DNA from 3 places in the Aliivibrio fischeri ATCC 7744 genome. Region 2 is predicted to be linked to each of the others. Evidence: predicted binding sites of a transcription regulator. Region 2 holds the regulator's gene; each other region holds the start of a gene.
The links. The regulator MetJ, encoded in region 2, represses methionine synthesis genes. The targets are predictions, from matches to a motif close to TTAGACNTNTANANGTCTAA.
Positions count from the first base shown of each region.

Region 1: a site for MetJ is predicted at 3,526-3,545, ahead of metN (methionine ABC transporter ATP-binding protein MetN). Genes of this name have one in related genera too.
Region 3: a site for MetJ is predicted at 1,783-1,802, ahead of metK (methionine adenosyltransferase). Genes of this name have one in related genera too.

Region 1 is NZ_CP092712.1:734,338-741,781, forward strand. Features, by position in the region: gene tsaA (tRNA (N6-threonylcarbamoyladenosine(37)-N6)-methyltransferase TrmO) at 56-769, opposite strand; gene AVFI_RS03490 (MetQ/NlpA family lipoprotein) at 849-1,664, opposite strand; gene AVFI_RS03495 (methionine ABC transporter permease) at 1,703-2,380, opposite strand; gene metN (methionine ABC transporter ATP-binding protein MetN) at 2,370-3,404, opposite strand; gene gmhB (D-glycero-beta-D-manno-heptose 1,7-bisphosphate 7-phosphatase) at 3,628-4,179, shown strand; gene AVFI_RS03510 (hypothetical protein) at 4,396-4,563, shown strand; gene AVFI_RS03515 (ABC transporter permease subunit) at 4,857-5,885, shown strand; gene AVFI_RS03520 (ABC transporter permease) at 5,888-6,940, shown strand; gene AVFI_RS03525 (extracellular solute-binding protein) at 6,974-7,444, shown strand, end outside.
Region 2 is NZ_CP092712.1:2,600,516-2,607,959, forward strand. Features, by position in the region: gene AVFI_RS11890 (bifunctional aspartate kinase/homoserine dehydrogenase II) at 1-621, opposite strand, end outside; gene AVFI_RS11895 (O-succinylhomoserine (thiol)-lyase) at 621-1,787, opposite strand; gene metJ (met regulon transcriptional regulator MetJ) at 2,134-2,454, shown strand; gene AVFI_RS11905 (alpha-amylase family glycosyl hydrolase) at 2,574-4,595, shown strand; gene AVFI_RS11910 (carbohydrate porin) at 4,995-6,338, shown strand; gene AVFI_RS11915 (MalM family protein) at 6,412-7,239, shown strand; partial or broken gene AVFI_RS11920 (malic enzyme-like NAD(P)-binding protein) at 7,313-7,444, opposite strand, start outside.
Region 3 is NZ_CP092712.1:476,730-484,173, forward strand. Features, by position in the region: gene AVFI_RS02285 (SprT family zinc-dependent metalloprotease) at 1-413, opposite strand, end outside; gene metK (methionine adenosyltransferase) at 578-1,732, opposite strand; gene tkt (transketolase) at 2,097-4,091, shown strand; gene epd (erythrose-4-phosphate dehydrogenase) at 4,237-5,256, shown strand; gene AVFI_RS02305 (phosphoglycerate kinase) at 5,423-6,586, shown strand; gene fbaA (class II fructose-bisphosphate aldolase) at 6,742-7,444, shown strand, end outside.

The DNA.
Region 1 (7,444 bases), 1.1 Mb from region 2:
AGAATGGGCTCAAATCTAAAATTAAGCCCTATATAATATCAGCCCTAAAGCGATCTCAAAAGCGATCAATTGCAGTAACTGTAATAGAATTGCTTTCAACAAGGAATTTTACGTTTAAATCAAACAAATTTACGGCGTATTCTTTGTTATCGACTTTTCCTTTTTTATAAGCTGGACGAGGATCTTGTCCTAGTACTTCTTTGATCACCGCCTCTATCTCTCTTCTTTGTGGGTGAGAACTCAGTGATTTTTGTGCATCTATGGATAAAAACACATCTAACACATCGGGTTCTTTATCGGCAAAGCCGCCAAGGGCATCGGGAATTGAATCTGAATAGGGGATATAAGGTTTGATATCAATAATTGGCGTGTTATCAACTAAATCGACACTGCCTAATTCTAAATAGGTTTGATTCCCTTCCTGGATAACTCCTTTTAACTCAACAGCAGACATACCAATGCCATTTGGACGAAATGTGGCACGAGAAGCGAACACACCAATACGTTCATTTCCACCTAATCGTGGTGGACGAACTGTTGGTCTCCAGCCGGCTTCAAGGTTTTGATCAAATAGAAAAAGTAACCATAGGTGAGAGAATTGTTCGATGCCACGAATCGCTTCTGGTGAATTAGCCTCACCGACGAGTTTAATTCTTGATGTAGCACTCGGAGCCAAACGAGGCTGACGAGGTACCGCAAATTTTTCTTTGTAAGGAGATTGAATAAAACCAATAGGGTCGATGTGATAAGTCATTAGGCCATTTTTCATTATTAATATCTTCAGGCATTAAAAAAGGTTGACGCTCTCACGTCAACCTTTTGTGGAATAACTTGTTAAAAGAAGGAGATTACCAACCTTTAACTACGCCACCTTTGAATGTTTTAAGAGCAGCTTGGTAAACTTCTTCAGATTGGTACGCTTTAACAAATGTTTTAACGTTTTCTGAGTTTACGTTGTCTGTGCGGCCAACGATTAGGTTTACGTATGGAGACTCTTTATCTTCTACAAAAATACCGTCTTTTTCTGGTACTAGGTTGATGCTACTTGCGTAAGTTGTGTTGATTACAGATAACGCTACATCATCAAGAGAACGAGGCAATTGAGCTGCATCTAATTCAACAATAGTGATGTTTTTAGGGTTAGCCGTAATATCACGAACCGTTGCTGCAAGGCCTGCATCTTCACGAAGAGTAATTAACCCTTGTTGTTGAAGAAGAAGTAGAGAACGACCTAGGTTGGTTGGATCGTTTGGTACGGCGATACGTGCGCCATCTTCAATTTGGTCAACTGATGTTACTTGTTTAGAGTAGCCAGCAATTGGGTATACAAAAGAGTTACCTGCAATTTCAATTTTGTAACCACGATCAGCAACTTGTTGATCTAGGTATGGTTTGTGTTGGAATGCGTTTAGGTCAATAGAACCATCATCCAATGCTGCGTTTGGTGTTACATAATCTGTAAAAGTAACAAGTTCAACATCAAGACCGTATTGTTCTTTTGCTACTTTAGCTGCAACTTCAGCAACTTGTGCTTCTGCACCCGCCATTACGCCTACTTTAATTGAATTTGTTTTTGCTTTTGCTTCTTCTTGTCCACAACCCGTAAGGATAAGTGTTGATGCTAGGCCAGCAACAGCAGCCAGTTTTTTCAGATTCAATTTCATTATTTACTCCTTAAAAATGAATTCCATATTAAATAAAATTAACGGTGATCGACTTTTTTAACTAAAGCATCACCAACAGATTGAATGATTTGAACCAAAACAATCAGCATAACAACGGTCACTGCCATGATAGTTAAATCATAACGGTGGAAACCATATCGAATAGCAACATCACCTAAACCACCGCCGCCAACAGTACCTGCCATTGCAGAATAGCTAACTAGTGTGACTAGTGTGATAGTAACTGAGTTTAAAATAGTTGGTAGTGCTTCTGGAAGCAGTACTTTTGTAATGATTTGCAGTGGTGTTGCGCCCATTGATTGTGCCGCTTCAACCAGACCACTTGGTACTTCGATTAACGCACCTTCAATTAAACGAGCAACAAATGGAATCGCCCCAATGGTTAGTGGAACGATAGCTGCTGTAGTGCCAATAAAGCTACCAACAATCAGTTTTGTTACAGGGATAATTGCAACCATTAAAACCAAGAAAGGTACAGAACGTCCTACGTTTACAATCGCACCAAGTACGCTATTAAACGCGGTGTTTTCCATTAGACCACCTTTTTTAGTGATATGAAGAACAACACCAAGAGGGATACCAATAGCAAAGCCAACGATACCAGCAACCGCAACCATATATAGGGTTTCGCCAGTTGCGTTTAATAATAACTTGCTGTTTAAATCAAGCCATGCAGAAATCACATCAAACGACATAACCTAACACCTCTACTTTTACATGATGATTACGTAAGAACTCAATTGCTTTTTGAGTTGATTCTTGATTACCAAATACTTCAGCAAGCATTAAACCAAATTTAACACCACCAGCGTAATCAATATCAGAGCTTAAGATACTAATATCAATATCAAATTCGCGAGATATTTGACTGATAACAGGAGCATCAACCGTTGAGCCTGTAAATTCTAAACGAATAAGAGGGTAACTACCTTCAGCATAAGTATCTTTCAAACGGGCTTTGAAATCTTCAGGGATTGATAGATCTAATGTTGCACGAATAAATTCTTGAGCTAGTGCTGTTTTTGGATGCGCAAAAATGTCACTAACAGCTCCTTTCTCAACCAATTCTCCACCACCGATAATTGCTACTTCATGACAGATGTTTTTTACCACTTCCATTTCATGGGTAATGATAAGAATAGTAATGCTTAATTTACGGTTTAGATCTTTAATCAGTTCTAGAATTGATTTTGTTGTTGCAGGATCAAGGGCGCTAGTTGCTTCATCACACAGTAACACTTTTGGATCCGTTGAAAGTGCACGAGCGATAGCAACACGTTGTTTCTGACCACCACTAAGGTTTGCAGGATAAGTATGGTGTTTATCTGCTAAGCCAACTAAATCTAATAATTCAGTTACTTTCTTTTGAATTTCTTGTTTTGATTTACCAGCAAGCTCTAATGGTAAAGCAACGTTATCAAATACAGTTCGTGATGCTAAAAGGTTAAAGTGCTGGAAGATCATCCCAATATTACGACGAGCTTTACTTAACTCACTAGAAGAGAGTTTCGTTAAATCTACACCATCGACAATCACTTCACCATCAGTTGGTCTTTCTAGCATGTTTACACAGCGTATCAGTGTGCTTTTCCCTGCACCCGATGAGCCAATCACACCAAAGATGGTGCCTTGAGCAATACGAAGATTAATATCTTTAAGAGCATTAATTTCCTTTGCTCCTTGATAAAAAATCTTATTAACACGGTTTATTTCAATCATGATTCGCCTTGAACTGCATTTCGTAAAAAGATAGTTAACAAAGGTTACAAAACCTGAGCAATCTCTCATTTTTTATGTTTTACTGATGCTATTTCGGATACTGATTTAAGTCAATAGATATTTTTACGTCTAGACGTCTAAACGCATAAAATAAGGTGTCAATAAGTAAAAAGCATGAGATAATTTTTAGTATTAATCGATTTGATTCATAGAGGGTGTCACCTTGTCCAAACCAGCGGTATTTATTGATAGAGATGGCGTGATCAACGTTGATCGCGGATATGTTCATAAACGCGATGACTTTGAATACATTGATGGTGTATTTGAGGCTACGAAAAAACTCAAAGAAATGGGTTACCTATTAGTATTGGTAACTAACCAGTCAGGTATTGCTCGCGGTATGTTCACTGAAGATCAATTTGAAATCCTTACTGAATGGATGGATTGGAACTTTGCTGATAATGGCGTTGACTTTGATGGTATTTATTACTGTCCTCACCACCCTGAAGCGACTGTTGAAAAATACAAAGAAGCATGTGACTGCCGTAAACCAAATCCGGGTATGTTGGTTTCTGCACAACGTTTCTTAGATATCGACATGGAAAATTCAATCATGATCGGTGATAAGAAAGAAGACATGATGGCAGCGCAAGCGGCTGGTGTTGGTACTCGTATTTTAGTTCGAACTGGTAAGCCAGTAACTGAAGAAGGTGAAGCATTAGCAACAACAGTTCTTGATAGTGTTGCGGATGTACCAAAGTTCTTGTCTGCTTAGCTAGATTCGTTAAAGAGAATATAAATGAAACGCCTATAGAGAAATCTGTGGGCGTTTTTTTTATGTGTTAACAATGAATATGTTAGCGGACTTTTTCTTTCTGTCTTATTTTTAAGATGAGAAAAGTGTATCTTTATTAGGCAAATTTACCTAGAGTTGAGTATATAGATGGATTTTAAGTGATCTGATTAAGGATTACAGATGAAGGTGGTCGTTATGAATAAGCTTGATAAAGGTAAGAGTTTGCTTTTAGACAAAGAGCAACCGAAAGCATTATGCCATCAAAAAGCTCCTGTAGATGAAACGGTTAACACGTGGGATCTACTTACGGATGAACAACAACAAGATATACTTTCTCATTTAAGTGAAATTCCTTTTCAGTAACAACCTCGTTTAAAAACTCTCTTTTTATCAGTAGATAATTTAATCCAATGAGGTTTAATTTGTGACACTTTCATAACAATTGTGTCAAAAACTCGCCTTTTACTTTCTAATCCCCGCGCTATTCTGCAAACTGTTAACTCAATTACATTATCAATGGTTGTCTTTGTAGTTACTTAACTATTGAACTAACTTAATAAAATTATTATAAAAATAAATACAGTTTGGGCTAGAAATATAGCCTAACTCGTATAACGACAACGGAGTTTGTCGAAGGACATGGAGTACTGTCACGGATGATATCTTACCTACTTAGGCGACTTTTATTAGTTGTTCCTACCTTTATCGGTATTACTTTACTTATTTTTGCTCTTACTCGATTTGTTCCGGGTGGGCCAGTAGAGCGTATGCTGCTAAGTCTACAAATGCAGGGTGCTTCAGAAACGGGCGGCACAAGCAGTGTTACCGATGGTAATAACGCCTTATCGGAAGAGCAGATTGAAGAACTGAATGCTTTTTATGGCTTAGATAAGCCGGTGTTTGAAGCGTATTATGATTGGTTAACTAAGTTGGTTGTTTTAGATTTGGGTGAGTCCACTCGTTATTATGAACCTGTTTGGGACATGATAGCCGAACGTTTACCTGTTTCTCTCTTTTATGGAGGGATGACGTTTTTGCTCAGTTATCTCATATCCATTCCGCTTGGCTACTTAAAAGCGCTAAAACATGGTTCTATCTTAGATTCAACCTCGTCAATTGCCATCTTTGTTGGTTTTGCTTTACCCGGTTATGTCATTGGGGTCTTTTTGATTAGCTTGTTTAGTTATCAATTAGAGTGGTTTCCAATGGGCGGTTTTATTAGTGATGACTTTGATGATTTTGGTGCGTTTGAACAGATCAAAGACATCATGTGGCATGCCATTCTTCCTCTATTTTGTTATTTGATCGGTGACTTTGCACTACTTACCATGACGATGAAAAATAATTTAATGGAGAACTTAGCGTCTGATTATGTTCGTACCGCGATTGCTAAAGGGTTGCCATTTAGAAAAGCGGTTCGTAAACACGCATTGCGTAATAGCTTAATTCCTGTTGCGAGTCATTTTGGTAATTCGTTAATGTTCTTTATGACGGGATCATTCTTAATTGAGGTTATTTTTAATATTGATGGCATTGGATTGCTTGGATACGAAGCCATTATGGAGCGTGATTACCCTGTGGTGATGGGGTTGTTTGCGATTAATGCCATGATGTTAATGATAGGCAATATTTTGTCTGATGTGTGTGTTGCTGTGGTGGATCCACGCGTGAATTTTGGAGCCTAGTTATGACATTATCATTCAATTTAAGTCCATTAACGCAAAAGAAAATCCAACGTTTTAAAGGGATCAAAAGAGGTTATTGGTCATTCTTAATTTTATCGGCTTTATTGGTTCTTTCTATTTTTGCAGAGATGTTTGTTAATAGCCGTGCTTTATTGGTGAGTTATCAAGGTGAATGGCATTTTCCAACTTATACAGATATGAAGCCGGGAAATACCTTTGGTCTTGATTATGTCCATGAGACCAACTATCGAGATTTGAAAGTTAAATTTGAACAAGAGGGGAAAGGGAATTTCGTTATCATGCCCATTATTCCTTGGAACCCTTATGAACAGGATTTTTCAGGGGATTTTCCTCCTACTGAGCCCAGTTTTGAAGGACAACATTATTTAGGCACCGATACGATTGGTCGAGATATTGTGTCTCGCTTGGTTTATGGCTTTCGGATTGCTATGGGCTTTGCTTTAATTACCTTGGCAATATCTTACGCCATCGGTGTTTCTGTTGGTTGTGCAATGGGGTTCTTTGGTGGGAAGTTTGATTTGTTTTTTCAACGTTTTATCGAAATTTGGTCTATGGTGCCTTTCTTATATGTCATCATGATTTTAGTCTCCATCATGAAGCCAAGTTTTATGCTTTTTACCTTAATCAATGTCATGTTTGGCTGGATGGGGATGACATGGTATATGCGAACCATGACTTATAAAGAGAAAGCTCGGGAATACGTCATGGCCGCTAAAGCATTAGGTGCATCAAATACACGAATTTTGTTTCACCATATCTTACCAAATACCATGGTAATGATTGTTACCTTAGCGCCATTTACCATTGTCGCCAATATCACTGCTCTTACTGCTTTGGATTATTTGGGACTAGGTTTAATGCCACCGACACCAAGTTGGGGAGAACTATTGCAACAAGGTAAATCAAATTTAGATTCACCATGGATAGCGAGCTCTGTTGTTACGGCAATTGTCACCGTATTAATTATGGTGACGTTTATTGGGGAAGGGATCCGTGAGGCGTTCGATCCGAAAAAACACACGAGATATGTTTAATACCAATCGAAAATAATAAGAAAGGAATCGATGATGAAAAAAGGACTGACAACATTAGCGGTATCAATCGCTGCATTATTCAGCTTTCAAACGTTATCTGCTGATTTACCCAACAATCTAGAGTGGGAAACGAATGATTCAGCACCGACATTTGCATCACCAAAAGCGACCTTTGGTGGGACGTTTCGAACCTATGCATTGAGCTTTCCTCAAACGTTTCGAACGGTAGGGCCGGACTCTAATGGCACCTTTCGTTCGTGGATATTACAAGCCAACTTACCGCCATTAATGAAACACCCAAACACCAATGAATGGTTGCCAGGATTAGCGCAATCTTGGGCGTTTGGTGATGATAATAAAACCGTTTATTTTAAGTTAAACCCTAAAGCAACATGGAGTGATGGCAAACCGGTAACAGCCGACGACTATCAGTTTATGCTTAAATTAATGCGTTCAAAAGATATTGTTGCTCCTTGGTATAACGACTTTTTTACCAATGAAATT
Region 2 (7,444 bases):
CGAATAATCAGAACCATTTCGACCAAGAAGTACGGTTTCTCCTTTTTGATTGCGAGCCATAAAACCAGTAATCACAATTCGTCCATGTGGATGCTGAGCTACCTGCTCTTTAAACAAAGGCCAAGACTGCACACGATCCACTTCAGGTTGCGCTGCTCGCTCTGCCCTTAGAAAGGTTCGAGAATCAAGAGGAGCTGCTTGTAAATCAATTTGATTTAAATACGCAGAAAGTAATCTTGAAGACCATACTTCACCATGACCTAATACATCAGCTTGCTGCACCTCTGTTAACGGTGCATGTAATTGCCCTATCGCAATCAATTCTTGATGTAAAACAGCCAATAAAGGTTCAGCATTCTCAGCAGACAGTAATTCAGTTATCAGTTCCTGTTGGTATGTCCGCAAAGACTCTAATGTGTTATGAGCTAAACGCCCATCTTTAGAAAGGTTATCTATCCACTCTAAAATACGGTTTGTTGTATTACCTGCAGCAGAAACAACAATCAAATCATGTTCATTTGAATATTCTTTTAAGATGGTGGCAACTCGGCGGTAGCACTCAGGGTCAGCTAAGCTGCTACCACCAAATTTGTGTAATTGACGAGAACAAGGTTTTGTCATTATTTCACCTCTGCGGCAATCGTAAATGCTTGTTGAAGATCAGCGATAAGATCTCGGCTATCTTCTAATCCAACAGATAATCTCAATAATGTTGGAGCTAATCCGGCTTCTTCTTGAGCTTCATCAGACATCGCTCTATGTGTCATAGTTCCTGGATGCGCAATCAAACTTTCAACACCACCTAAAGACTCGGCTAAAGAGAAGTATTTCAATTCTTTAACGAATACTTTCAATTGCTCAAGTGAACCATTTAGTTCAAAACTGAGCATAGCACCAAAGCCTGCTTGTTGACGCTTTGCAATTTCATGACCGGGATGATCAGGTAAACTTGGGTGGTAAATCGTACCTACTAATGACTGTTCTTGAAGACATTTGAGAACTTCCATTGCATTTTCTTCATGCACACGCATACGTGCACCCAATGTTCGAATACCACGCAGTGTTAAGTAGCTATCAAATGCAGTACCAGTAGCTCCAATACAGTTCCCCCACCATGCAAGCTCATCCGCATGATCTTTTGTTTTAGCGATAAGTACACCACCAACAACATCAGAATGTCCGTTAATATATTTAGTCGTAGAGTGAATAACAAAATCCGCCCCTAAAGAGAGAGGCTGCTGTAGTACAGGTGAAAGGAAAGTGTTGTCTACTGCGACTAACGCACCAACTTGAGCCGCTTTTTGGCAAATTTCAGCAATATCCACCACACGTACTAATGGATTTGAAGGGGTTTCAAGTAAGATTAATTTTGGCTTTTTAGCAATTGCAGCATCTAAAGCTTCAGTATTAGATTGGTCTACAAATAAAGTTTGAAAATCTCCTTTATTTGCACGGGTATTAAACAATCGATAAGTTCCTCCATAACAATCATGGGGAGCAACAATTAAATCGTCAGGACCAAGCAGTGCCGATACCATTAAATTAAGAGCGGATGTTCCACAGTTAGTTACTACTGCACCTGCACCACCTTCTAAATCTGAAAGAGTGGTTTCTAATTGAGTTCGAGTTGGATTTCCAGAACGAGCATAATCATACTTAGGCACATCCCCAAATTCTGGGAAACTATAGTTAGTTGATAAGTAGATAGGTGGCACAACAGCGTTATGTTGTGAGTCTGTTTCAATGCCGGTACGAACAGCAATAGTTGCAGGTTTTCTTTCGCTCATAATTTCCCTTCCAAACTGCGGTGCAGTAATGTAATACCAACGATATAAACTATCTAAACAGGCTTACAAGGGAATGTCTTTATCTTCATGTCTTAAATTTCATAATTACATAAAATTAATTACCGAAATTTATTTCTAATAATAGATAATTTTCCTTCGCAATTTCCCGCTCATATAATTAATATGACTGATATACGCTAATCCATAAGTATATAGTCTACTTTACCACCACAAAATGAGACGTCAACACTTCTAGACGTCTATATGTCTTTACTTTTAGCGGTAAATATCGCTAAAATCGCCTATTCTACTTATATACATCAATAATTCTGAACGAAGGTGAACAATGGCTGATTGGAATGGTGACTATTTAAGTCCTTATGCCGAACATGGTAAAAAAAGCGAACAAGTAAAAAAAATTACTGTTTCTATTCCAACAAAGGTACTTCAAATCCTTACTGACGAGCGTACTCGTCGCCAAGTAAGCAACCTACGTCATGCGACAAACAGTGAATTATTGTGTGAAGCATTCCTCCACGCATACACTGGCCAGCCTTTACCAACAGATGAAGATCTACGTAAAGATCGTCCAGATGATATTCCAGCTGAAGCAAAAGCATTAATGACGGCAATGGGGATCGAATTCGAAGCGTTTGACGAAGAGTAAATACGTTTTATTCCTCCTCCTTTTGTCTCCTCCTTCTTTTAATAAAATTAGGAGGATTACATTCCCTCTTGGCTAATAAATAATCACAGTGCCCTACTTATAAATATAAAGGACTTACTGTGAAAAAACAGATCGCAAAAACAACAATAGCCCTCGCTATTACCTCACTTTTGAGCGCATGTAGCTCAACATCTAATAATGACCTCTCTTCCTTAGCTTATCAGTGTGATCCGCAAATGACGGCACAAAGCGATAACTTACGAATTTACCAAATCATGGTCGAAAGCTTTGTCGATGGTGATAACACAATCGGACATGGCACTGGCTATGGCCCAAGTCATCATAATGGCGACTTACAAGGAATTATTGATTCATTAGATTACATTCAATCGCTTGGTATGAATGCCATTTGGATGACTCCTGTCTTTGAATCTGCCCCTCTAGATAATCAAGACCATTGGGCTGATAAACTCGATGCTACCGGATATTTTGCTACTGACTTTTTTAAAATAGATCCACGCTTTGGCACATTAGAAAAAGCCAAAGAACTGGTTGAAGAGGCTCACAAGCGTGGTATTTACGTATTATTTGATGGCGTATTTGGCCACCATAAAAAAGGACTGATTAAGCCATCGCCAACAGGGTTACTTCCAGCAGGAGAGCACAATCCTGTTAACTACCCTGAAAGCGAAGCTTTTTATAAAGAAGTCGCAACCTACTGGATTAAAGAATTAAAAATCGACGGCTGGCGATTAGACCAAGCCTACCAAGTGCCAACACAATCTTGGACGAACATTCGTAAAGCCGTTGACGCCGCATCAAAAGAAACCTTTTATACCAATAATAAAGGTGAACAAGTAAATCCACTCGGCTATATGGTTGCCGAGATCTGGAATAACGAAAACTACATAACTGAAACAGGTTATGGCAGCGAACAAAATCCTGCTCTTTGCTCAGCTTTTGACTTTCCTCTGCGTTTTCGCATTGCTGAAACCTTTGCAGTTAATGAAAGTGGCGTAGGACATAAAGGAGGGGATTGGCTTAATCAAGGTATGCAAATGCACGAGCTTTACCCTCCTCATGCTGTACCGAATTTAATGCTAGGAAATCACGATGTTGTTCGCTTTGGTGACTTACTTCAACGTGGTGATATTGCTAATCCAAATGACAAAAACTATTGGACTCGACACAAAGCAGCCCTCTCTTTTCAAGCCGCTTATACAGGCCCAATAACCCTATACTATGGTGATGAAATTGGTGATCAAGTTGACGGTTTTTCCAAAAAAGAGAATAAAGATACCTGTGCCATTAAAGGGCTTTGTGATGATCACATAGCTCGATCATCTGCCAAAATTGATGGTCTTACCGCCAAGTTGACTCCAGAGCAAACGGATTTAAAAAATTACGTTACCGCATTAATGCAATTACGTATTAAGCACCCTGCTTTATCTAAGGGTAAAAGAGTTAATTTAGTAGCAAATAAAGAAGTCTATATCGATCATAAACAATCTGAAAATGATGCAATTGTTTATATGGTAAGTACTCAAGAGGCAGATCAAACGCTCTCCTTAGATGCAGAACAGCTTGGGTCAAAAGGTAACTTAATTGATCTCATCACCGAGCAGATTTTTACTCCAATGAATGGAATATACACCATCCCATTATCCAACTTTGAAAGTCGATTTTTAACAATAGAAGAGCCAAATAGTACAGGACCTATCACAGAGCAAAAAGAAATAGCGCTATATGGCAGTGGTTTTATGGCGCAATGCGATAACCCTACTATCACAGACACCAACGCCCCTTTACAAGATACCTTATATTTAATTGGCGATTTCTCTGACTCTCGTTGGAGCCATAAAGAAACCAGAGCGTATCAATATAAAGGAAACAACATTTATCAAGTGGTCATCAATGAAAAACGAGGCCCTTATAAAATGCAATATGCAACAAAAGACTGGGGCGCTCAATACACAGCCGAAGGACTATCACCCAAATTGGGACAATCAAATAAACTCATTACTGGTGGCTATGGCCAAGATACCGCCATCTATCTTCCTGAAGATGGTAACTACGTTTGGAGCTTAGAGTTCACTTCCCAAGGAGAGCCAAAATCAATGATGGTTTCTAAGTGTAAATAACCCCTCCTTTACCTTAAATTAATGAATAAAATATGAACTATTTCTAGCCAACAATGTCTATTGTTGGTTAGATCACATTTCTGATTATTTCTTAATTTCCCTCTTTTACGATTTTCTTCATTATTTCTAATTTCAAAATATCTTTCGACGTGAGCCTTATCTCATAAATATTTTCAATCACTCCTACTAAGTGTGATTATTATCAAAAGAAGACCTGCCATTCATTTTTCTCATCCTTAGTACTACGCCCTATCATCCTTAAAAAGAGGAGGAGGGCAAAATACCTATTTATTTTTAATCTGTGTCTCGTTCGATAACGACAGATGTTTACTTCACTTCCCTACACTGCCATGAGTTAAGTAAACGTTTTCAAATCAAAATATGAAATAGGATTTTAAGATGAAAATGAATAAATACACATTGCTTGCCGCAGCTGTTTCTACAGCACTATTTTCTGGCGCTACACTTGCAGAAACCGATGTTGCACTGGATGTCATCGCAGGTGATGAAGCTGCACCAAAAGTTGAAAAAGTAAATGGAACTGATGTTATTTCAGATGGTTGGGAAGTTCACGGTTACGCGTCAATGAACTTCCGTATGGTTGATGGCGAAACAGTAGATACTGAATTTGGTAAGCCAGACTATAAAACAGCAGGTACTCACGGAAAAAGTACTAACCAAGTTGAATTCGTAATCAAAAAACATACTGAACATGCTAATGGTGTTTGGTCTGACTTTGTCGTTCGTTCTGAATACGGTAATGGTAACTCTTACGCTTACTCATCTCCTGGTAGCCAAAAAGCCAACACAACGGCACAATTTGAAATCAAAGAAACTTATGTTGAAATTGGTGGTTTATCTTACCTAGGTGAAGATACGTCTATCTGGGGTGGTCAACGTTACCTAAACCGTTCTGCAAGTGCACTATCGGGTGAATTCTGGAAACAATCATCAGGTGTTGGTGCAGGTATTCAAACTAAACTTGGTGGCAACACAGCAGGTTTTGCAATTGTTGCTGCAGATACAGACGGTGATATCAATAATGGTCCCGGTGCTGATGGTCGACAAACACTAACCTCACACGATTTATACTACTACGGTGTTGATGTTGGCTTTGGTAGCTTAGATTTTGATTTCAAATACATCACTCAAGCTAATGTTCAAGATGATGACGGTTTTGGCGCATCTATCACATTAAACTCTAGTTACTACGGCCTAGATGGTTGGTCACAAACAGCGATTGCTTACGGTAAAGGCGCAGCGCAAAACCGTGGTGTGAACTTTGGTAGCTGGTCAGGTGGCGATGACAATGCTGAATCTATCTTCTTCACTTCAGGCGGTGTGGTAAACATTTCGGAAAACTGGCAAATGGGTTCAGAAGTAACGTATTTTGCGGCATTAGATGAACTATTTGGTGCTAAAGACCTAAAACGTTACATCGTTGCAGCACGTCCATCATACAAAGTGAACGATAACCTTCGTCTTGAAGCGACAGGTTCTTACGCTCATGAAGAAGGTGCTGAAGGTTACTGGGGACGTACTGGCGATGATCTGAAGAGTGACATTATTAACGTTGAATTAGCGGCAGCATTTACAGTTAACGCTGACTATTTCGGTCGCCCACAAATCAAACCATACGTGAGCTACATTACCGCTGATGATGAAGCAAGTGCTAAACAAATTGGCATTAAAGATGGTAAGTCAGAAACAATTATCGGTGTACACACTGAAATCTGGTTCTAACTGAGTTAAAGTGAAAGGCGGCCAAATGGCTGCCTTTTTGCGTTTATTATCACCTTAATAATGGAGTATCGTGATGAACACGAAAAAATTGTTACTTAGCTTATTTATCGGTCTCTCTTTGACTGCGTGTTCTTCAACCGAAGCCGTACAACAACAGCCAATAGAACCGCTCGCAAATTCTCAAGTATGCTGTAATGACTTTTCTCAATATCCTTGGATACAGCTAGCGACAACGGAAGATATCGATTTCCAATTAGATAAAGATTCACCTATTGGTCATTTTTCTGATGGAAACAGCTATTTTAATGCCTTCAAATTCGCTGAACGTTCAGGAAAAGTACAACTTCGTCTCTCTAGTTTAATGATTAATGACTCAGTTGCAGCACCAAAACTCATTGCTCTCGATCATGAATTTAATGTGGTAAGTACAACAAGTTTAGACCAATTTGATGTCAAACCATCCGATGCATTTACTCGTACTCAGTTTCAATTAAATTTCCAACTTGATGCAGCTAAAACCCCTTATTTTATTATCTATTCTTCTAATGAGTATTTAGGTCAATCTATTAAGGTGAAGCACCCAGCAAGGATCAGAGCGGAAGAATTAGGTGAACCGATGCCAATAGTGACGGATCCGACTTATGCCTATGAGCGTTTTGGTAAACTAAAGCTATCGATAAAAACGCTTTCATTACAAGCGCATAAACAAACACCTCAACAATCTAAAGTAGCAATAAAATCGGCACAACCAGAAACGCACACTTTCTATAAAGAAGCCATTGTTGAAGCAGTAAAAACAAACGACATACCTAAAGCATTAGCGCTACTAGAAGAAGCAAAAGCGTTGGGAATTAAAGATGCTCAAGATACATTTGTTCAAGCTTTAGAAAGTCAAAAATAATTTCTTACTTAAATAAAAAAAGGCTTCTAACTTAATTAGTTAGAAGCCTTTTCTACATAAAAGATAAAACGAATTACGCTTCCATGTATCCTTCAGGCATTTCTATACGAGCGACCCCTGAGTCAACAGCAGCTTGTGCTACCGCTTTAGCAACTCGTGGAAGTAGACGAGGATCCATTGGTTTTGGAATGATATAGTCAGAGCC
Region 3 (7,444 bases), 850 kb from region 2:
TTATGGCGACGTACCGTTAATTCGTGTGTCGAGCATTTGCAACGATAAGGAAAGGTTTTTCCTTTAACTGAATCGACACTGAAACTGTGTGTTGTACGAGCGGGGAGGTTGAATACTTGATTCATGACTCCTTGCCATTCTTTTCCGTGAGGGCGCACACGACCATACAATTTGAATGTGATTAGGTGAGCGATTTCATGAGGGATCACTTCATTAATAAACGTGTGTTGATTTTCTTCTAATAAAATAGGGTTAATGCGTATTTCCCAGCCTTGAAGACGTGCTGTTCCTGCAATTTTTCCACGCTGAGTAAATTTGATTTCTGGCAGAGAAAAAGGACGATTAAAAAAGGTAGAAGCTTGTTGAATACATTGTTGTGCTTTTGCTATTGATGCTTGTTGAAGTGGGGTCATTACGTCTCTTTATTATCGGTTTTCAAACTTCCGGAAAGGAAGAACGATTAAATAGACCATTTCAAAGAGGATTAATCAATAGATAGGAAGATATTATTCATGCTGTAAACATAAAAAAGGAAGCCGAAGCTTCCTTTTTAAATTCAGAAATAAGTAAATAGTACTTATTTAATACCAGCAAAATCACGAAGGATTGCGGCTTTATCTGTTGCTTCCCATGGGAACTCTTCACGACCGAAGTGACCGTAAGCTGCTGTCTTCTTGTAGATAGGCTGAAGAAGGTTAAGCATTTCTTGTAGGCCGTATGGGCGTAGGTCGAAGTTTTGACGAACGGCTTCAATGATGATGTCGTGAGATACCTTCTCAGTACCGAACGTTTCAACCATGATAGATGTCGGATCAGCAACACCGATTGCGTATGAAAGTTGGATTTCACAACGGTCAGCCATGCCAGCTGCTACGATGTTTTTCGCTACGTAACGTGCTGCGTATGCTGCTGAACGGTCAACTTTTGATGGATCTTTACCAGAGAATGCACCGCCACCGTGACGAGCTGCACCGCCGTATGTATCAACGATAATTTTACGACCAGTAAGACCACAGTCACCCATTGGACCACCGATAACAAAACGACCTGTTGGGTTAATAAAGAAGTTAGTGTCTTTATTTAACCATTCTGCAGGCAGTACTGGCTTGATGATTTCTTCCATTACTGCTTCACGAAGATCTGGTGTTGTTACAGAATCACAGTGTTGTGTTGAAAGAACAACTGCATCAATACCAACAATTTTACCTTGGTCGTATTGGAAAGTTACTTGAGATTTTGCATCTGGGCGTAGAAAGTCTAGCTTGCCACTTTTACGTACTTCTGCTTGTTTTTGAACAAGTAGGTGAGAGTAGGTAATTGGAGCTGGCATTAAAATTGGCGTTTCGTTAGTTGCGTAACCAAACATGATACCTTGGTCACCAGCACCTTGTTCTTTAGGGTCAGCTTTATCAACACCTTGGTTGATGTCTGGAGATTGCTTACCAATTGTGTTTAGTACGGCACAAGAGTTTGCATCAAAACCCATGTCTGAATGAACGTAGCCGATTTCACGAACGGTTTCACGAGTGATTTCTTCGATATCAACCCATGCAGAAGTGGTTACTTCACCACCAACCATCACCATGCCAGTCTTTACGTATGTTTCACACGCAACACGCGCTTTTGGATCTTGTTCTAAGATCGCATCAAGTACTGCATCTGAAATCTGATCTGCAATTTTATCTGGATGACCTTCTGATACTGACTCAGAGGTAAATAGGTGCTTAGCCATAAGGGAGCTCCACTTCTATAAATAATAAGTTCTAAAAATACCCACAATCTATATAAGTCTATACGTTTAACAGTGTAGGTGTTTTTCCATCTAGACGGCCATAATAAAGTAAAATTGATTAATTACAACTCATTTAGTTTAAGAAAATAAATATAAGACATAACCAATCGTTTGCGTTTTGTTGTGAGATTTATCGGTATAAATCAGGTTTTCTGTCAAAATCGTGAAAAAAAGCGTCTTATTTACTAAGTAATCGTTTGCAGTGCCGATGAGGCTTTGCGACAATACGCACCTGCAAATTTAGGTTAATCAATAGTGATTAACTTGCTCAACAATATAGTCCTTCGAATTTTCAGGAGCAGGCATGTCTTCACGTAAACATCTAGCAAATGCAATCCGCGCTTTAAGCATGGATGGTGTTCAACAAGCAAATTCTGGTCACCCAGGCGCACCTATGGGTATGGCAGATATCGCTGAAGTATTATGGCGTAGCCACCTAAATCACAACCCACAAAATCCAGAGTGGGCTGACCGCGACCGTTTTATTCTTTCAAATGGTCATGGCTCTATGCTGATTTATTCTCTGCTTCATCTTTCAGGTTATGACCTGTCTATCGAAGACTTAAAGAATTTCCGTCAACTGCATTCTAAAACTCCAGGTCACCCTGAGTATGGTTATGCACCAGGCGTAGAAACAACTACGGGTCCATTAGGTCAAGGCATCACTAACGGTGTTGGTATGGCGATGGCTGAAAAAGCATTAGCTGCACAATTTAACCGTGAAGGCCACGATATCGTTGATCACAACACATACGTGTTCATGGGTGACGGTTGTCTAATGGAAGGTATCTCTCACGAAGCGTGTTCACTTGCTGGTACATTAGGTCTAGGCAAATTAATCGCATTTTGGGATGACAACGGTATCTCTATCGATGGTGAAGTTGAAGGTTGGTTCTCTGACGATACACCTAAACGCTTTGAAGCATACGGTTGGCATGTAATTCCTGCGGTTGATGGCCACGATTCAGATGCTATCAATGCAGCAATTGAAGCGGCTAAAGCTGACCCTCGTCCTTCGTTAATTTGTACTAAAACAGTAATTGGTTTTGGTTCTCCAAATAAACAAGGTACACACGACTGTCACGGCGCTCCATTAGGTGCTGAAGAAATTGCAGCAACTAAAGCTCAATTGGGTTGGGAACACGGTGCATTTGAAATTCCTGCAGATGTGTATGGCGAATGGGATGCAAAAGAAGCGGGTTCTGAAAAAGAAGCTGCTTGGAATGCAAAATTCGATGCATATGCTGCGGCATACCCTGAATTAGCGGCAGAATATAAACGTCGTGTAAATGGTGACTTACCTGCAGAATGGGAAGAAAAAGCAAATGCAATTATTGCTGATCTTCAAGCTAACCCTGCAAACATCGCATCACGTAAAGCATCTCAAAATGCACTAGAAGCGTTTGGTGCTATGCTACCTGAATTCATGGGCGGCTCTGCTGACCTTGCACCATCTAACTTAACGATGTGGTCAGGTTCTAAATCTTTAGAAGCAAATGACTTCTCAGGTAACTACATCCACTACGGTGTGCGTGAATTCGGTATGACAGCAATCATGAATGGTATTGCTTTGCACGGTGGTTTCGTACCATACGGCGCAACGTTCCTAATGTTCATGGAATACGCTCGTAACGCAATGCGCATGGCTGCACTAATGAAAGTGCAAAACATCCAAGTTTACACGCACGACTCTATCGGTCTTGGTGAAGATGGTCCAACTCACCAACCAGTTGAGCAAATTGCTTCTCTACGTTTAACACCAAACATGAGCACATGGCGTCCATGTGACCAAGTTGAATCTGCTGTAGCATGGAAACTGGCTATCGAGCGTAAAGATGGTCCTTCTTCTTTAATCTTCTCTCGTCAAAACCTTGCACAACAAGAGCGTACACAAGAGCAAGTTGCAGATATCGCTAAAGGTGCTTACATCCTTAAGGATTGTGAAGGCCAACCTGAGTTGATTCTTATTGCAACAGGTTCAGAAGTTGAGCTTGCAGTCGAAGCAGCAGCACAACTGACAGCAGAAGGTAAAGCTGTACGTGTTGTTTCAATGCCATCAACAGATGCCTTTGATAAACAAGACGAAGCATACCGTGAAGCAGTACTTCCATCAGCGGTAACTAAACGTATCGCAATTGAAGCTGGCATTGCTGATTTCTGGTACAAGTACGTTGGTTTCGGTGGCAAGATCATCGGTATGACAACATTTGGTGAGTCAGCACCTGCTGATGAGCTATTCAAAATGTTTGGTTTCACTACTGAAAACGTAGTAAACACGGCGAAAGAACTTTTAGCTTAATTAAAAAAGCATTGGCTTAATTTAGCGATAAGTAAAAATAAGATGAAGAGCGAAGTTATTGAAAGGTAACTTCGCTTTTTTGATCCTTTAAGAAAAAAGCGAAAAGAGTACAATAACCTCAAATGGAAAAAGAGAGTTATGTATTATGTTGAGAGTGGCAATAAATGGATTTGGCCGGATTGGTCGTAGTGTACTTCGAGCGTTATACGAGAGTGATAAGCGCGATAAAATAGAAGTGGTGGCGGTTAACGAGTTATCACAGCCTGAAGCGATGGCACATTTATTTCAATATGATTCAACTCATGGACGCTTTCAGCATAAAGTCACCCACGATCAAGAATACCTTTATATTGATTTACCTAACGGCTCTCAAGATAAAGTTCGAATATTACACCAAGCGGATCTTTCTCTTTTACCATGGCAATCGTTAGAGGTTGATTTAATCTTGGATTGTACTGGGGTTTATGGCTCTAAAGCGGATGGTGAAAAACACATTAATGCTGGAGCTAAAAAGGTTCTGTTTTCTCATCCAGGTGGTTCTGATTTAGATAACACCATTATTTATGGTGTGAATCACGATACGCTATTACCAGAGCACCGAATTGTGTCGAATGGCTCTTGCACCACTAATTGTATTATTCCTGTTATTAAAGCGATTGATGATGCGTTTGGTATCGACTCTGGCACGATTACTACTATCCATTCTTCAATGAATGACCAACAAGTGATTGATGCTTATCATTCTGATTTACGTCGTACTAGAGCCGCTAGTCAATCTATTATTCCTGTTGATACTAAGTTACACAAAGGTATTGAAAGAATATTTCCGAAATTTTCTAACAAGTTTGAAGCTATTTCTGTGCGAGTACCAACGGTAAACGTAACAGCGATGGATTTAAGTGTAACAATTAATACAAATGTGAAAGTTAATGACATAAATCAAACCATTGTTAACGCATCTCGGTGTACATTACATAACATTGTTGACTATACTGAAGCGCCGCTTGTTTCTATCGACTTTAATCATGATCCCCACAGCGCCATTGTCGATGGATCACAAACAAGGGTGAGTAATGGGCATTTAGTTAAAATGCTAGTTTGGTGCGATAACGAGTGGGGTTTTGCTAATCGGATGCTAGATACCGCATTAGCAATGAGTAAATAAACTCAGTAATCAGTAAATTTGTGATGAAAAGATAAAAAAGATGATTTTCTATCTTGAAAAAAGTGAACTGCATCCCTATTTACTGAATAATGCAGTAAGAATTTAATCGGTTTGGCAATGACGCCGAGCTTGAAAACTTTTTATTATTTAATTGAGAGGACAAAACATGTCTGTAATCAAGATGACTGACCTGGAACTTGCAGGTAAACGCGTATTTATCCGTGCTGACCTAAACGTACCAGTTAAAGATGGTAAAGTAACTTCTGATGCACGTATCCTTGCATCTCTACCAACTATCAAGCTTTGCTTGGAAGCTGGCGCTAAAGTAATGGTTACTTCTCACCTAGGTCGTCCAACGGAAGGCGAGTACAACGAAGAGTTCTCTCTAGCTCCTGTAGTTAACTACTTGAATGACGCACTAGATTGTGACGTTAAGCTAGCAAAAGATTACCTAGACGGTCTTGAACTGAACGCTGGTGAATTAGTTGTTCTTGAAAACGTTCGCTTCAACAAAGGCGAGAAGAAGAACGAAGAAGAACTTTCTAAGAAATACGCTGCACTATGTGACATCTTCGTAATGGATGCATTTGGTACTGCTCACCGTGCACAAGCATCTACTCACGGTGTTGGCATGAATGCTCCTGTAGCATGTGCTGGTCCACTACTAGCTGCAGAGCTTGAAGCACTTGGTAAAGCGATGGATAACCCTGAGCGCCCACTAGTTGCTATCGTTGGTGGTTCTAAAGTTTCTACTAAGCTTACGGTTCTTGAGTCTCTATCTAAAATTGCTGACCAACTTGTTGTTGGTGGTGGTATCGCGAATACATTCATCGCAGCTGAAGGTCACAACGTAGGTAAATCACTATACGAAGCTGATCTAGTTGAAACTGCTCAAAAACTAATGAAAGAGTGTGCAATTCCAGTTGCTACTGACGTTGCATGTGCTAAAGCATTTGACGAAAACGCTGAAGCTGAAATTAAACACGTTTCTGAAGTTCAAGATGACGATATGATCTTCGACCTTGGTCCAGATTCAACTGCGGCACTTGCTGAAATCATCGGCAATGCGAAAACAATTCTTTGGAATGGCCCAGTTGGCGTATTCGAATTCAAAAACTTTGAAGCGGGTACAGCAGGTATCTCTAAAGCAATCGCTGAATCTGCAGGTTTCTCTGTAGCAGGTGGTGGTGATACACTAGCAGCTATCGACAAGTTCGGTATTAAAGCTGACGTATCTTACATCTCTACAGGTGGTGGTGCATTCCTTGAATTCGTTGAAGGTAAAGTACTTCCAGCAGTAGCAATGCTTGAAGAGCGTGCTAAAGCATAATTATTTAAGAGCGGGAATCTAATCATTCCCGCTTTTTACGTTTGTTGATGGCAAGGTTTATTGATACAATACCGACAGTTGTGAGCAAACGTTTGCAAAAGTTTAAACGTAAGTTTTTTAATTTTTAAAACGATAGAATAAATAGGACTATTTCCATGTCTAAGATCTTCGATTTTGTAAAACCTGGTGTTATTTCTGGCGACGACGTACAGAAAGTATTTGAAGTAGCAAAAGAAAACAAATTTGCTCTTCCTGCAGTAAACGTAGTTAACACTGATTCAATCAACGGTGTTCTAGAAGCTGCTTCTAAAGTTAAAGCTCCAGTTGTTGTTCAATTCTCTAACGGCGGTGCTGGTTTCTTCGCTGGTAAAGGCGTTAAACTTGAAGGTCAAGGTGCTCAAATCCTTGGTGCTGTAGCTGGTGCTAAATATGTTCACGCTGTAGCTGAAGCTTACGGTGTTCCAGTTATTCTTCACACTGACCACGCTGCTAAGAAACTTCTTCCATGGATCGACGGTCTACTAGACGCTGGTGAAGCATTCTTCGCTGAAACTGGTAAGCCTCTATTCTCTTCTCACATGATCGACCTTTCTGAAGAGTCTCTAGAAGAAAACATCGAAATCTCTGGCAAATACCTTGAGCGTATGGCTAAGATGGGCATGACTCTAGAAATCGAACTAGGTTGTACTGGTGGTGAAGAAGACGGCGTTGATAACTCTGATATGGACGCTTCTGAGCTTTACACTTCTCCTGAAGATGTTGCATACGCATATGAGAAACTAAGCGCTATCAGCCCACGTTTCACTATCGCTGCATCTTTCGGTAACGTACACGGTGTTTACCAAGCTGGTAACGTTG